4 regions of the Mesorhizobium sp. NZP2234 genome follow, and region 4 is predicted to be linked to each of the others. Evidence: predicted binding sites of a transcription regulator. Region 4 holds the regulator's gene; each other region holds the start of a gene.
What was found. Region 4 encodes PhoB, which activates phosphate uptake and scavenging genes when phosphate is short. Its sites were predicted from a motif close to TGTCATNNANCTGTCAT; they were not measured.
Positions count from the first base shown of each region.

Region 1: a site for PhoB is predicted at 1,598-1,614, ahead of EB230_RS02570 (DUF1045 domain-containing protein). Genes of this name have one in related genera too.
Region 2: a site for PhoB is predicted at 2,698-2,714, ahead of EB230_RS24420 (Orn/Lys/Arg decarboxylase N-terminal domain-containing protein). Genes of this name have one in related genera too.
Region 3: a site for PhoB is predicted at 2,066-2,082, ahead of phnC (phosphonate ABC transporter ATP-binding protein). Genes of this name have one in related genera too.

Region 1 is NZ_CP033364.1:559,228-563,293, reverse strand. It holds gene EB230_RS02575 (alpha-D-ribose 1-methylphosphonate 5-triphosphate diphosphatase) at 1-814, opposite strand, end outside; gene EB230_RS02570 (DUF1045 domain-containing protein) at 851-1,558, opposite strand; gene iolB (5-deoxy-glucuronate isomerase) at 1,712-2,524, opposite strand; gene EB230_RS02560 (DUF3329 domain-containing protein) at 2,847-3,056, opposite strand; gene iolE (myo-inosose-2 dehydratase) at 3,100-4,017, opposite strand.
Region 2 is NZ_CP033364.1:4,917,915-4,921,980, reverse strand. It holds gene adiC (arginine/agmatine antiporter) at 1-123, opposite strand, end outside; gene EB230_RS24420 (Orn/Lys/Arg decarboxylase N-terminal domain-containing protein) at 136-2,427, opposite strand; gene rsmA (16S rRNA (adenine(1518)-N(6)/adenine(1519)-N(6))-dimethyltransferase RsmA) at 2,962-3,798, opposite strand; gene pdxA (4-hydroxythreonine-4-phosphate dehydrogenase PdxA) at 3,824-4,066, opposite strand, start outside.
Region 3 is NZ_CP033364.1:1,872,551-1,876,616, reverse strand. It holds gene phnL (phosphonate C-P lyase system protein PhnL) at 1-616, shown strand, start outside; gene EB230_RS09190 (DapH/DapD/GlmU-related protein) at 613-1,230, shown strand; gene EB230_RS09185 (DUF1868 domain-containing protein) at 1,320-2,030, shown strand; gene phnC (phosphonate ABC transporter ATP-binding protein) at 2,161-3,018, shown strand; gene phnD (phosphonate ABC transporter substrate-binding protein) at 3,119-4,027, shown strand.
Region 4 is NZ_CP033364.1:1,584,979-1,589,044, reverse strand. It holds gene EB230_RS07790 (ROK family protein) at 1-938, shown strand, start outside; gene phoB (phosphate regulon transcriptional regulator PhoB) at 1,135-1,824, opposite strand; gene phoU (phosphate signaling complex protein PhoU) at 1,844-2,551, opposite strand; gene pstB (phosphate ABC transporter ATP-binding protein PstB) at 2,578-3,381, opposite strand; gene pstA (phosphate ABC transporter permease PstA) at 3,378-4,066, opposite strand, start outside.

The sequences.
Region 1 (4,066 bases), 1.0 Mb from region 4:
CCATCAGCACGCCCAGGCCCGCGGCCTTCGAGGCGCGCGCCGCTTCCTCGGTGGTCGGGAACTCGGCAACGCGCACACCTTGCTCGATCGCCTCGTCGACATGGCTCGACGTGGCGTCGTCATGGCTGGCGAGCACGATGCCGCGCTCCTGGCAGGCAGCGGCGATCACCGCGCGGTTCGGCGCCGAATAGCGCGCCGATTCCGCCATCCGCTTCTCGCAGAACAATTTGAAGTCGCGGTCGGTCAGCTTCAGCTTGCGCTGGTAGTAGTAGGCATAGGTTTCGAGATTGACGAACTGACGCTGGCCGGGCGCATGGTCCATCAGCGACGCCAACTTGACCCGGTCGTCCTTATCGAAATTGGCGAAGGCCTGCAGGCAGTCGGGCGCCGAAACCTCGCAGCGCAGATGCAGGAAATGATCGGCGCGCAGACGATCCCGCGCGACGCTGTCCTCGATTGCATCGGCGAGCTTGCGGATATCGGCCAAGGTAAGATCGGCGTCCTCGTCCATGCCGACGCGCAAGGCGTCGAGCACGGTGGTGATGCCGGCCGTCGCCACCTGCGCGTCATGGGCAAGCACCGCCGCGATCGGGTTCCAGCGTACCTTCGGCCGTGGTGCGTAATGGCCCTCGAGATGGTCGGTGTGCAGTTCGACCAGCCCCGGAATGACATAGTCGCCGCCCATGTCGTCGCCGGTGCGGGCAGCGCCGGCATCGATGCCGGCGATGAAGCCGTCGCGCAGCACCAGCGACCCCTCGACGATCTCGTCGGCTAGCACGATACGGGCGTTGGAAAGAACGGTCTCGGCGGTCATTTCGGGCAGTCCTTGATCATCTGGGGCAGGGCTTGTTCAGGCGATTTTTCTGGCCGGTCGGCGTCCCAGCGCGTGCTGGGAAAGCACCATGAAAGGCGCCCCGGGTTCGGTTTCGACAAACAGCGTCAGCGCGTCCACCAGCACAGGTTGTTGCAGCACTTCGGCGAACAGGCTGTCGATTGCCAGGCGAAGACGGGGGCTTTCCTGTGGCCCGACCCGACCCGACAGCGTCATATGGAAGCGAAAGGTCTCGAAGACATAGGGGTAGCCCCACTGGCAGAGATTGCGGAACTCGGCCGGCTTCAGCGAATCGGGGCTGCGCCGCTCGATTTCGGCCTCTGTCAGTGGCGCGCGAAAGCGGTCGAAGTCGCGCACGACCTCGTCGGCGAAACGGTTGAGCGAAGGCAACGGTCCTTCAGGCACCAGCGCGAAGAAGCTGTCGATCTGGCTGACGACGAGACGCGGTATCGTCACGACAGGCGTCGCCTCGGCAAAATGGTCGAGCCCCGCGCGCAGCGACGTTTCCGTCTCGTTGGCGGCTAGGCGGAAGGGGGCTTTCAGCGTCGCGTGGAAGCCATAGCGGCGGGCCGAAGCTGTGTGGAAGGCAACTTCCGCCGCCGCCAGATCGGCCACGGCCTCGACCGGCCTTGTCGCCGCGCCGAACGGGTCGCGGCCCAGCCAATTGGCGGCGATCCGCGCCAGCGGTTCGTCCTGCCGGGGGGTGAAATAGATGGCATAACGCATGGGAAGTCCTCGTCAGATCCGTTGCCATAGGTGATTTCCATGACGGATTGACGAAGCTTTGAAGGGTTTTCGAAGGCAAATCGCGCCAGGCGGTCCTTAGCCGACGATTTTTTCAAACTGGACCAACAACTTCAGCCGGCGCGACCGGAACGATCAGGCCTTCATCAACCATTCGTGCTCGGGGGCATTGTGGAATTTCCACGTCCGCTTCGGTCCGGCCATGACGTTGAGATAGTACAGATCGTAGCCATGGCAGGCGGCGCAGGGATGATAACCCTTGGGCACCAGCACGACGTCGCCATCCTCGATCGCCATGGCTTCGTCCAGCGCGCGATGGCCGTTCTTGTCGGCGTCGGTGTAGACGCGCTGGAAGGCAAAACCCTGCGGCGGGTTGAGACGGTGATAGTAGGTTTCCTCGAGATAGGATTCATCAGGCAGATTGTCCTGGTCATGCTTGTGTGGCGGGTAGCTCGACGTGTGGCCGCCGGGCGTGATGACCTCGACCACCAGCAGCGAGTCCGCCGGCTTGCCTTCCGGCAGGATGTTGGTGACGTAGCGCGTGTTGGTGCCCTTGCCGCGCACTTCCTGGCCGAGATCGTCGGGTCCGATCACCCGAACCGGCAGGCCGCCGCCAAGACCGGGCGCCGAGCACACCGCGAGTTCCAGCTCGGTATCGGCCGTTACCGACCAGTCCGATCCCTCGGGAATATAGACCGACCACGGCTTGCCTTCGAAGGGCGACATGCGTCCCCCGAGCAGGCCAAGATCCTTGCCGCCGGCTTTCGCCTTGCCCTTGCCGGTGATGAACACCAGGCAGACTTCACGGTCTTCAGTTTTTCCCGACGCGTTTTCGCCGGGCCGCAGCCGGTGCAGGTCGAAACCGACATAGGTCCAGCCAGCGCTTTTCGGCGTTACATGAGCGACGCGGCCATGGCCCTTGTCGGCCTTCACGAGCAGCTTCGACATTTTTGTCTCTCCTATCGCAAATCTTCGAGATTGGCCGAAGCCTCTCAACTTCGTCATCCTAGGGCGCAGCAGGAGCGAAGCTCCGTCGCGAAGACCCTAGGATCCATGCCGTTACCTCGGCCCAAAAGCGCGACGGAACGGAATTCTGCACCGTCACACCACATTCAACGTCATGGCATGGATCCTAGGGTCTGCGCTGCGTCGCTACGCTCCTTGCCACGCCCTAGGATGACGAAGTGAGGAGCGTTCCAGCCAATCGCCAACGTACGCGATGTCATGCACACAGAATCCGATACGCAAAACGCCCGCGCCATGGACCGTTCTACTCCGTCGGCTTGACCGGAGGCTTATCTTCGATCGGCTTGTACAGATAAAAAAACTGCCAGACGCCATAGCCGGCGAAGCCGAGCGCGATGACGCCCCAGAACGGCGTGCCGGTGGCGAACTCGATGATCGACCAGATGACGCAGACCGCGACGACGGCGACACGCCGCCACAGGGGCCGGAAGAGCGGGTGTTCGGAATCTTTCATCGGGCCAATCTACAGCAACCTGCCTCGTCGTGAACCCATCGCGTCAGGCATTCGGAAAACCCTGGGTCTCCACCGTGTAGCCGGCGGCCGTCATCACCCGCATCAACTCCTTGTGGCCGACCTGCGCCATCTTGAGCGGCGGGTTCTTTTTCGGGTCCTGCTCGGCCTCGACCACGAACCAGCCCTCATAGCCATGGTCGGCGAAGCGCTGCACGATGGCGCCGAAATCGAGCGAGCCGTCGCCCGGCACGGTGAAGGCGCCGAGAGCCACTGCGTCGAGGAAGGACTGTTTCGTGCGGTCGAGCTTGTCGATCACGTCCATGCGCACATCCTTCACATGGACATGGCTGATGCGCTTATGGTGGTTGTCGATGGCGCGCAGCACGTCGCCGCCGGCAAAGGCCAGATGTCCGGCATCGAGCAGCAGCGGGATGCCTTCGCCGGAATGGCGCATGAAGGCATCGAGTTCCGGCTCGGTCTCGACCACCGCCGCCATGTGGTGGTGATAGGAAAGCGGCATGCCTTGCTCGGCGCACCATTCGCCGAACTCGGTCAGGCGCCTGCCATAGACCTTCATTTCGTCACCGGTGAGTTTCGGCTTGGTGGCCAGCGGCTTCGAGCGGTCGCCCTGGATCGAGCGGCCGACCTCGCCATAGACGATGCAAGGCGCATTGACCGCCTTGAACAGGTCGATCATCGGCTGGATGCGGTCCTTGTTCTTGCCCATCTCCTCATCGACCAGCGTTCCGGAAAACCAGCCGCCGCACAGCGTCACGTCGGCTGCCTTCAGGATCGGCAGCATGACGGCGGGGTCGTTGGGAAAACGCCGGCCCATTTCCATGCCGGTGAAGCCGGCCGAACGCGACTGGCGCAGGCACTCCTCCAGCGACACGTCATCGCTCAGTTCCGCAAGATCGTCGTTCCACCACGCGATGGGGGACATGCCCAGTTTGGCTTTCAAGTCGTCACTCCAGATTGGAACAGTTCATTGTTTGGCCGCTGGCGCCGCC
Region 2 (4,066 bases), 3.3 Mb from region 4:
ATTGGCGGGCAGCATGAATACGCCCGATCCCATCATGTTGCCTGCCACCATTAATGTGGCGGCAACCACCCCGATCTTGTTGCCGCCCCCGCTTGCGGGCGCAGCCGCTGCTTCTTCAGCCATTTCGCTTCCCCTTCAATGCTTGACGACCAACACGTGATAGACGCCATCCTCATTCTCGACCCCGTGGGTATCGTGCCCAAAGCCGGGGAAGCGCAGGTCGTAGCTTTCGAGCGCCTTGAGATAACCGATCAGTGCCCCGCCTTTGGGACCGGCATTTTCGCCCGGCATCATCAGCGGGATGCCCGGGGGATAGGGGACGATCCCTGTCGCCAGCGTGCGGCCCGCGACCTGATCAAGCGCAACCTTCTCGATATTGCCGCGGACCAGCTGCTCATAGGCGGCGACAGGGCTCATGTCGGGCTTGGGGAGGATGCCGAACGCCTCGGACATCATCCGCGTCGTCTTGAGGTCGCCCATCGCGGCGAACATCAGGTCGGCAAGCTGGCGCAGTCCCATGCCCGCGTAACGATCGGGATGATCGGCGACGAGGCTGGGGATCGCGCGATCGAGCGGGCAGTTCGCGTCATAATCCTTGCGGAAATCGAGCAGCGCGTTGACCAGCGTTCCCCATTTACCCTTGGTGACGCCTAGCGAGAACAGGAAGAGGATCGTGAAGTCGGTGGTTTTCTCGGCGACTATACCGCGCGCCGCCAGATAGGCGGTAACGATGCTCGCGGGAATGCCGACCGCGCGCAGATCGCCCGTCGGGTCCATTCCGGGGGTCAGGATCGACACCTTGATCGGATCGAGCATGCAATAACCAGGCTCGATATTCCCGAAGCCGTGCCATTCGGCGTTGGGCTCGAGGTACCAGCACGACGGCTCGGTCGCCAGATGTTCCGGATCGGCTTCGTGGAAGGCGACGGTGCGTCCGCGCGCGTCTGGAACCTTGGCTGGCTGCCACAGGTCGAAGAACCAGCTATTGTCCTCCGCCATTTGAGCCGACAGTCGCGCCACCATCTGGCGAAACGCAATCGCCTCGCGGATCGATGTGCCGGTCAGTTTTTCGCCCGACGAATCCATCATCGCCGCCGACACATCGTTGGACGCGATGATCGGATAACAGGGCGAGGTCGATGCGTGCATCATGAACGCTTCGTTGAAGCGGGCATGGTCGATCGGGTTGCGGCCGTCGCGAACATGGATCATCGACGCCTGCGACAGCGCCGCGAGCAGCTTGTGCGTCGAATGGGTTGTGAAGACGGTAGGCTTCGACCGATCGCGCGTCGCCGGTTCACCGTGCATTCCGAAGCGTTCGCGATAAATCGGGTTGAAGCGCGCATAGGCGTACCAGGCTTCGTCGAAATGGAGCCGGTCGACGCTTTCGCCCATCAGTTCCTCGACGCGCGCGACATTGTAGCAAAGCCCGTCATAGGTCGAATTGGTGATGACCGCGTGGACCGGCCTGGCATCGGGACCGATCGGCACCAGTGGATTCTCGCTGACCAGCAGGCGCAGCGCGGCGGGGGTCAGTCGCTCGGGCGGGATCGGTCCGATGATCCCCAGCGCGTTGCGCGTCGGCATCAGGTAACACGGGATCGCGCCCGACAGCGTCATCGCATGTTCGACAGACTTGTGGCAGTTGCGGTCGCACAGCGCGACCTGGTCACGCGTCACGCTCGCCATCAATATGACGCGGTTCGATGTCGACGAACCATTGGTGACATAATAGCTCCGGTCCGATCCAAAGACCTTCGCGGCATAGCGTTCGCCCGCGCCGATCGCCCCGCTATGGTCCAGCAGCGAGCCGAGTTCGCCGACCGAAATCGACAGGTCTGACCGGAACAGGCTTTCCCCGAAAAACTCGAAGAAGGCCCGTCCGACGGGCGAGGTCAGAAAAGCGGTGCCGCCAGTATGTCCCGGGGTGTGCCAAGAATATTCATAGGTCCGCGCGAACTCGACGAGACCGGCGAACATCGGTGGCAGGACTGTCGAGCGATAGCGTTGCAGCGCCGCGAAGACGCGCCCGCCGATGAAGTCGGCAGTGTCCTCGAGCAGCCAGATAAAATCGTCGGCCTTGGTCATCGCGTCGGCCGGGATCGTTGAGGCCACGCTGCGGTTGGCGAGCAGGAAGATTGGCACGTCGGCGTTGAAATCGCGCATCGCGTCCAGGATCGTGCGCGCCGCCTGATGCTCGTCGCCTTTGCTCAGATCCCAGTCGAGTAGCAAGCATTGGATCGAGGGATCGGTCGAAACGATCGCAAGCGCGTCGTCGACGGCCGAAGAAAGCACGACTTCGATCTCGCGCCGTTCCAGTTCATCGACCAGCGCCGCCATCGCGCGTCCCGCAGCTGATTCTTCGCCAAAATTCTCGCGGACCAACAATGCCCGCATCGCCAACCTCAGGCTCGATTGTGAAGACATGCTGCGCTTCCTTTCTGCTTTGGGACCGGAAAATGGAAAACGGAAAAGGGTGGGGCGCTTAGCGCGCCTTCTCCGATGATTGGGTAGGGCGCGCGTCGTGCGCTTGCGATGAATGAAAATGACACAGCGCCGTGGGCATCCCACGTGCGAATCGATTCGGATTCGAATAATCCGAAAGAAGGCTTCTGGCGTTCATGGGCTCCCATTCAAGAACTTCATGATTAAGCAGTTGCGCGACTATCGCCCGAACTGATCACAGTTTTAATACATTGTCATGTCATTCTCAGAATACTGCATCGTCCGCCGCGCTGCTGGCGGACTTCTGGAAGCAGGCCAGAATGACCATCATGACACCTTCCGTCGCAATATGCGACGATATGACGCGCCTGCCGCGCTCGTTACGGCAAAGGGGGTTCGATCTCACGGGAGAATGTGGCCCGAAGGGCCGGATGGGGCAGCACACCGTACTCTGAAAATGGTTTGCGCCGCTCATTGCCTGTCGGCATCGTCTCCCCGCAAGCGGCGGGAAGGGAGCTACACCGCGTTCGTCAGGCGTACAAATTCCTCGACGCTGAGCGTTTCGGCGCGTCTCGTCGGATCGATGCCCGCGCGCTCAAGCAAGGCCTCGCCGCCCAGGCTTTTCACGCTCTGCCGCAACATCTTTCGGCGCTGGCCGAACGCGGCTTCGGTGACGCGGCCGAGTTTCTTCACGTCAGTGGGCAGGGGTGTCGCGCGCGGCTCCAGATGCACCACCGAAGAGGTGACCTTGGGCGGCGGCGTGAAGGCCTGGGGCGGTACGTCGAAGGCGATCCTGGCTTGCGTGCGCCAGCCGGCCAGCACGCCAAGCCTGCCATAGGCATCGCTGCCAGGCGCGGCGACGATGCGCTGGGCCACCTCACGTTGGAACATCAGCGTCATCGAGGCGTAGAAGGGCGGCCAGTCCATAACAGTCAGCCAGCGGATGAGTAATTCCGTACCGATATTGTAGGGTAGGTTGGCCACGATCCTCACCGTGCCACCATCTCCGGCCGCTGCCGCGATGCCGGCAAAGTCGGTCTTGAGCGCGTCGCCCGAAATCACCTCCAGCCGGCCGGGATAGTAAGCGGAGACTTCGGCCAGTGCCGCCAGGCAGCGCTCGTCGCGCTCGATGGCGACAACCCGGCGGGCGCCGTTGGAAAGCAGCGCTCTTGTCAGGCCGCCAGGCCCCGGACCAACCTCGATCACCGCGGTGCTTGTCAGGTCGCCGGCGCTGCGTGCGATCTTGCCCGTCAAATTGAGATCGAGCAGGAAATTCTGGCCGAGCGCCTTTTTCGCCTGCAGCCCATGGCGCTCGATCACATCGCGCAGCGGCGGCAGCCCGTCGATGCTCATGCGTTCGGACCGGAAACGGGAGCGCTCATGCGGCCGCGGCCTTGTTGTCGATGTCGGCGAGCCGTCTGGCGAGCTTCAACGCGGCGATCAGGCTATCGGGCCGTGCAATGCCCTTGCCGGCGATGTCGAAGGCCGTGCCATGGTCGGGCGACGTGCGGATAAAGGGCAGGCCGAGCGTGACGTTGACCGCCTCGTCGAAAGCCAACGCCTTGGCCGGGATCAAGGCCTGGTCATGATACATACACAGCGCGACATCATAGCCCGCCCG
Region 3 (4,066 bases), 290 kb from region 4:
ATTCTCGATCAAGGCTGGCGAATGCACGGTGCTCGGCGGTCCGTCCGGTGCCGGCAAGAGCTCGATCCTGAAAATGCTCTACGGCAACTATGCCGCCGATGAAGGTCAGATCATCGTCAGTCACGAGGACGGGCTGATCGATCTCGCCAATGCCAGCCCGCGCACCGTGCTTGCCGTGCGCCGGCAAACGATCGGCTATGTCAGCCAGTTCCTGCGCACCGTGCCGCGCGTTTCGGCGCTTGATGTCGTCGCGGAGCCATTGGTCGAACGCGGCGAGGAGCGCGAGGCGGCCAGAGGCAAGGCGCGCGCACTGTTGGCAAAGCTCAACCTGCCGGAAAAACTCTGGGCGCTGCCGCCAGCGACCTTCTCCGGCGGTGAGCAACAGCGCGTCAACATCGCGCGCGGCTTCATCACCGAACACCCGATCCTGCTGCTCGACGAGCCGACCGCCTCGCTCGATGCCACCAACCGCGACGTGGTGATCGAACTCATCGCCGCCAAGAAGGCGGCTGGCGTCGCCCTCCTCGGCATCTTCCACGATCACGATGTGCGCGAGGCGGTTGCCGACCGCATCATCGACGTCACCGCCTTTGCTCCGGGAAAACTCGCCGCATGACCAGGAAATTGTCGGAGACGCCGCTGGTCCACCCGACGGCGGAGGTGCACAACTCGACGCTTGGCCGCTGGACCGAGATCGCCGACCGCAGCCGGGTTTCGGAAAGCGAGCTCGGCGATTATTCCTACATGATGCAGGATTGCGCCGTCTGGTGCGCGACGATCGGCAAGTTCGCCAACATCGCCGCAAGCGTGCGCCTCAACGCCACCAATCACCCGACCTGGCGGCCGACGCTGCACCATTTCACCTACCGCGCCTCGGACTATTGGGACGATGCCGAGCATGAGAGCGAGTTCTTCGCCCAGCGCCGCGCCAAGCGCGTCAGCATCGGCCACGACACCTGGCTCGGTCACGGTTCGACCGTCCTGCCCGGCGTTAGTGTCGGCGATGGCGCCGCGGTCGGCGCCGGCGCCGTCGTGTCGAAGGATGTCGCGCCCTACACCATCGTCGCCGGCGTGCCGGCAAGGCCGATCCGCGAGCGCTTCGACCGCCGCACCGCCGAACGCTACCAGGCGCTTGCCTGGTGGGACTGGGACCATGCCAGGCTGCGCGCGTCACTTGATGATTTTCGCGAGCTTTCGGCCGAGGCCTTCCTGGAGAAATACGAGGGGTAGGTGAATCCCCACATCATCGTCATCGGGGAGCCTGTTCACATCCTTGACACAGGACTCGGACAGGACGCCATCTCCCCAAGGAGATAGCCATGCCCGACACCCTCAGACCCTCGCTCGCCGGATTCTTTGCCGGCTCCAATCCGACCCCACCGACGCATCTCGGTACCCGGTACGACACATCGGGCAATTTCCTGACCGAGCCAGGCAACACCGTCGTCAGCCATCTGGTCGGAGGTTCGCCATCCGAGGCCGTGGTGCTTGGCGTGCGTGAGAAGATGCTGGCGATGCCTGACGCCCACCGGCTCGCCTTCACGCCCGTCTCCAGCCTGCACATGACGCTGTTCCAGGGCATCATCGAATATCGCCGCCGCCTGCCCTTCTGGCCGCACGACGTGCCGCTAGACACCAGCATCGATGCGATGACTCGCCTCTATCTGGAGCGCCTGAAGGGCTTCAAGGGCTTCGGCCCCTTCAACATCAAGGTGATCGAGGTCGTGCCGACCGGCCTCACCGTTGCCGGCGCGACGGACGAGGATGTGCGCATCATGCGTCAATGGCGCGATGCGCTGGCGGTGCCGTTCGGCTACCGGCATCCCGATCACGACACATACGTCTTCCACATCACCTTCGCCTACCAGATCCAGCGTCTCGCCGACGACAGGGCCGCGGCCTGGCAGGCACTGTTCGACGATTGCCTGGCGCTTTTCGCAAGGCAGGCTCCGATAATCGAGATCAAGGCGCCCGCCCTCTGCGCCTTCCGCGACATGAAGCATTTCGAGGAATTGCTGGTGCTCGGCTGATTGCCCGCAAGTCGCCGTTCGCCAAGCCTGTGGAGTGTAACAAAACTGACATGCTGGCGACACGGCAGGTTCATGTGGCTGCGTTAGGCGAATGCCTGACGATCAATATGGACCGGACTGGAACCAGCCCATGTCAGCAAGCCCTGCCACGCTCGAAATCCGCGGTGTCAGCCGACGATTTGGCAAGAACACCGCCGTCAGCGACGTCACCATCTCGATCCCGCAGGGTCAGATGGTCGGCGTCATCGGCCGTTCGGGCGCTGGCAAATCGACCCTTCTTCGCATGATCAACCGTCTCGTCGACCCCAGCCAGGGGTCGATTTGTTTTGACGGCGCCGAGGTCTCCCAGTTGCGCGGCTCACCGCTGCGGCGCTGGCAGCGCGATTGCGCCATGATCTTCCAGCAGTTCAACCTGGTGCCGCGCCTCGACGTGCTGACCAACGTGCTGCTCGGCAAGTTGAACCATCGTTCGACCCTGTCCAACCTTCTCGGCATGTTCTCGCGCGCCGAATGCGCCGAGGCGGTCGCGGCCCTGGAGCGGCTCGACATCGCCCGTACCGCCTTGCAGCCCGCCGGCACGCTGTCCGGCGGACAGCAGCAGCGCGTCGCTATCGCCCGCGCCATGATGCAGCAGCCCAAGGTTATCCTCGCCGACGAGCCGATCGCCTCGCTCGACCCGCTCAACGCCAAGGTGGTGATGGATTCCCTGCAGGACATCAATCTGCGCGAAGGCATCACCGTCGTCACCAATCTGCATACGCTCGATACCGCGCGCGCCTATTGCAACCGCATAATCGGCATGGCCGCCGGCAAGGTCGTCTTCGACGGTCCACCCGAGGAACTGAACCGCGAGGCCGTGCGCCTCGTCTATGGCGCCGACAGCAACGGCGCAGAGATATCGGAGGCCATCACCTCCACCAGCGTTGCCTTCAAGCAAAAGATCGCAGCATCCGCCGGACCGCTCGAACCTGCTTTCCCAGGTTACTGAGTTCAAGAAAGAGCGGCTGGATCGTCCGCCCGCGTCAAGGGCACTTGTCAAGATCAAGAACGCTGCCGGCGCGGGGCCGGAACTTACAGGAGAGACATCAATGTTCAGGAAGATGGTTTTGAGCGCCGTTTCGGTGCTCGCGATGGCGACCAACATGGCCCACGCGGCCGACATGAAGGAATTCCGTGTCGGTATCCTCGGCGGCGAGAACGAAACCGACCGCCTGCGCAACTACCAGTGCCTGGCCGATCACCTGAAGGCCGAATTCGGCTTCGAGAAGGTCTCGCTGTTCCCGGCCGCCGACTATGACGGCGTCATCCAGGGCCTGCTCGGCGGCACCCTCGACTTCGCCGAACTCGGCGCCTCCGGCTATGCCAGCGTCTATCTCAAGGACCCCAAGGCGGTCACCCCGATCCTCACCACCAAGCAGACCGACGGCTCCACCGGCTATTACTCGATCGGCCTGGCGCTGAAGACCTCGGGCATCACCGACATCAAGTCCGCGAAGGGCAAGAAGCTCGGCTATGCCGATCCGGACTCCACCTCCGGCTACCTGATCCCGCTGACCCAGATCCCGAAGGACACCGGCGCGTCGAACGAAACCTTCTTCGCCTCGACCCAGTTCAACGGCGGCCACGAGAACAACATCCTGGCCGTACGCGACGGCAAGGTTGACGTGGCGGTGGACGATTCCTCCGGCATCGGCGATTTCAAGAACGGCTTCACCTCGGGCACCTTCCACAAGGTCGTCGCCAAGGGCGCCGTCGACCCGAACGACTTCGTCGAAGTCTGGCGCTCGGGCCTGATTCCGAATGGCCCGCTGGTCGTGCGCACGGCGATCGGTGAGGACATGACCGCCAAGCTCGCCGCCTTCTTCACCGAACTCCCGACCAAGGACAAGGCTTGCTTCGAAGGCGTCGAAGGCGGCGATTTCACCGGCTATGTGCCGGTGAAGCCGGACTTCTACAACGTCATCGTCGAAGCCCGTAAGGCAGCCATCGGCGGCTAACGGCGAAATTGCAGGGGGCGGTACCTCAGGTACCGCCCT
Region 4 (4,066 bases):
ATGCCGGCCAGGTGATATCGGAGGAACAGCGCCGGCTGGACACGCTGACCATGTCGCGTGAGGCGCTGATCGGTGAATGCGTCGCCATTGTACGGCGCCGCCTCGAGGATCCCGATATCGACGTGCGCAGCGTCGCCCGCATCGCACTGGCGATCCAGGGCATCACCGACACCGAGGCCAGGGCCATGCTGTGGTCGCCGATCACGCCGCAGACCGATATCGCCTTCGCCGACATACTGGAAGCCGAGTTCGGCATCCCGGCCACCATGGAGAACGACTGCAACATGATGGCCGTGGCGCTGCGCTGGCGCGACCCCGAACGCTACCGCGACGACTTCATCGCCATCCTTTTGTCGCACGGCATCGGCATGGGCCTGGTGCTGAAGGGCGAGTTGTTCACCGGCACCCATTCGTCGGGCGGCGAGTTCGGCCACATGATCCATCGGCCAGGCGGCGCGCTCTGCCGATGCGGGCGGCGCGGGTGCGTCGAGGCTTATGCCGGCAACTACGCCATCTGGCGCAATGCCAGGCAGCTTGGCGAGGACACCGAGCCGGTCGCCGATGTCAGCGATGCGCAGATGCGGGCGCTCGCCGCCACGGCACGTGAACGGGCCGGGCCCGAGCGCGAAGCCTATCGCAAGGCCGGGGAAGCACTGGGTTACGGCCTCGGCAGCCTGTTCGCGCTGATCGATCCCGCCCCCGTGGCCATGGTCGGCGTCAGCGCCGCCGCCTTCGACCTGATCGAGCCGGCATTGCGCGAGGCGATCGCCCAGACCGCTGGCGGCCAGCACTCGAAATCGATTTCGTTCGACACCGAACCGAACGAGCTGCCCCTGATCCGCGAGGGCTGTGCCATGCGCGCACTGACCTTCGTCGATCAGGAAATCTTCGCGCCGGGCGTGCAGGCGAGAGGGAGTGCTGGGAAGAATGTGGCTTGAGCGAACGCCTGTGCCGATCCCACAGATCAGCGCTGGAGATTGGCCGAGCCCCCTCGAGGTCGTCATCCCTGGGCGGAGCAGGAGCGAAGCTCCGTCGCGGAGACCCTGGGATGACGAAGCCATAAGCTCTGAGCCAACACCAAATGCGTTCTATCCGGGAGCGGATGCAACCCGTCAACGCTTCCGCGCCAAGGACCTAATCCTCACGGATCGCGTAGCCTGCCCCACGGATGGTGCGGATGACGTCGGGCATGCGGCCATTGTTGACCGCCTTGCGCAGGCGGCCGACATGCACATCCACGGTGCGCTCGTCGATATAGATCGTCTCACCCCAGACATTGTCGAGCAGTTGGCTGCGCGAGAACACGCGGCCGGGATGGCGCATCATGAATTCCAGAAGGCGGAATTCGGTCGGCCCAAGCCGGATCTCGCTCTTCTTGCGGTAGACCCGGTGCGATTCACGGTCGAGCACGATGTCGCCGACCTTGAGCACGCTGGACAGCACTTCCGGCTTGGCGCGGCGCAGCAGCGCCTTGACGCGGGCCATGAATTCCGGCGTCGAGAACGGCTTGACCAGATAGTCGTCAGCACCGGTCGAAAGGCCGCGCACGCGGTCGCTCTCCTCGCCGCGCGCCGTCAGCATGATGATCGGCAGCCGTTCGGTCTCGGGCCGCATGCGCAGGCGCCGACAGAGTTCGATGCCGGACACCGCCGGCACCATCCAGTCGAGCACCAGAAGGTCGGGCACGTTCTCCTGCAGGCGGATTTCAGCCTCGTCGCCGCGCGGCACCACCTCGACCTGGTAGCCTTCGGATTCAAGATTGTAACGGAGCAGCACTCCCAGCGGCTCCTCATCCTCCACCACCATAATGCGTGGCGCGATCATCGATTGGTCACCTCTTGCGTCAAGCCGCCGGCGCCGACATCGCCGTCTCGTCCTGTTTGGGGCGGTTGGCGGGCAGTTGCGTGCCGGTCAGGACATAGTACGCGTTCTCGGCGATGTTGGTCACATGGTCGCCGATGCGTTCGAGATTCTTGGCGCAGAACAACAGATGCGTGCAAGCGGTGATGTTGCGCGGATCTTCCATCATGTAGGTCAGGAGTTCGCGGAACACCGACGTGTATTTGACGTCGATGCGTTCGTCGTCGGCGCGCAGCTTCGCAAGCGCGGCGGCATCGCGCGCCGCATACTCCTCGATCACGCCCTGCACCTGGATCAGCACCAGTTGCGCCATGGCGTCGATGGAATGCGACAGGTCGCGCGGCGTTGCGGCGAGACCGACGGTGCCGACGCGCTTGGCGATGTTCTTGGCAAGGTCGCCAATGCGTTCGAGGTCGCCGGCCATGCGGATCGACCCGACGACATGGCGCAGATCGTCGGCCATCGGCTGGCGCTTGGCGATCAGCGTGATGGCGCGATCGTCGAGTTCGCGCTGGCGTGCATCCATGATGGCGTCGTCGGAGACCACGCGCTGTGCCAGCGCATTGTCGGAATTCAACAGCGCCTTGGTGGCACCGCCGACCATCGAGCCGGCGAGATCGCCCATGTCGCTGATCAGCCTGCTGATCTGTCCGAGATCCTCGTCGAAGGCTGCGACTGTGTGTTCGGCCATGATCCTGGTCCTCGTAATGCGTGCGATCAGCCGAAGCGGCCGGTGATGTAGTCTTGCGTGCGTTTTTCGCGGGGCGACGTGAAGATCTTCTCGGTACGGTCGAATTCGACCAGTTCGCCCAGATACATGAAGGCGGTCTGCTTCGAGACGCGCGCCGCCTGCTGCATGTTGTGGGTGACGATGACGATCGTGTAGTCGGCTTGCAGCTCGTCGATCAGTTCCTCGATCTTGGCGGTCGACAGCGGATCGAGCGCGGAGGCCGGCTCGTCGAGCAGGATGACCTCCGGCTTCACCGCCACCGTGCGGGCGATGCACAGCCGCTGCTGCTGGCCGCCCGACAGGCTGAGGCCGCTGGCATTGAGCTTGTCCTTGACCTCCGTCCACAGGGCTGCGCGCTTCAGCGCCTGCTCGACACGGCCGTCCATCTCGGCCTTGCTGATCTTCTCATAGAGCCTGACGCCGAAGGCGATGTTCTCATAAATCGACATCGGGAACGGCGTCGGCTTCTGGAACACCATGCCGATCTTGGTGCGCAAAAGGTTGAGGTCCTGCGAGCGGTCGAGAACGTTCTGGCCGTCGAGCAGCACCTGGCCCTCGGCGGTCTGCTTGGGGTAGAGCTCGTAGATGCGGTTGAAGACGCGCAGCAGCGTCGACTTTCCGCAGCCGGAAGGGCCGATGAAGGCGGTGACGCTGCGCTCGGGCAGCGACAGCGTGATATCCTTCAGCGCCTTCGACTGGCCGTAGTAGAAGTTGAGGTTCTTGACCTCGATCTTGGCCTTGGCCGCCGCCTCGGCGGCGATCGTCATGTCTGGAGACAACATCTGGCTCATTTGTCCTCTCTGCGTCCTGTCAGGCTGCGCGCAAAGATGCTGAGCGCGAGAACCGTCAATGTGATTATGAGTGCGCCGGTCCAGGCCAGCTGCTGCCATTCCTCGTAGGGGCTGAGAGCGAACTGGAAGATGGTGACTGGCAGGCTGGCCATCGGCGCATTGAGATTGCTGGACCAGAACTGGTTGTTCAGCGCCGTGAAAAGAAGGGGTGCGGTCTCGCCGGAGATGCGGGCAATGGCCAGCAATATGCCGGTGACGATGCCCGAAAGTGCCGCGCGATAGGCAACCGAACGGATGACCACCCAGCGCGGCGCGCCGATCGCGGTGCCGGCTTCGCGCAACGCGTTCGGCACCAGATTGAGCATGTCCTCGGTGGTGCGCACGACGACCGGGATGACCAGGATGGCCAGCGCGACGGCACCGGCGATCGCCGAGAAATGCCCCATCGGCCGCACCATCAGCTCGTAGACGAACAGACCGATGATGATCGATGGCGCCGACAGAAGAATGTCGTTGATGAAGCGCACCACGGTGGTGAGCTTCGAGAAGCGGCCGTATTCAGCCATGTAGGTGCCGGCCAGCACGCCGATCGGCGTGCCGACGATGATGCCGATGATGGTCATCACGATGCTGCCGTAGATAGCGTTGAGCAGGCCGCCGGCGTCACCGGGCGGCGGGGTCATTT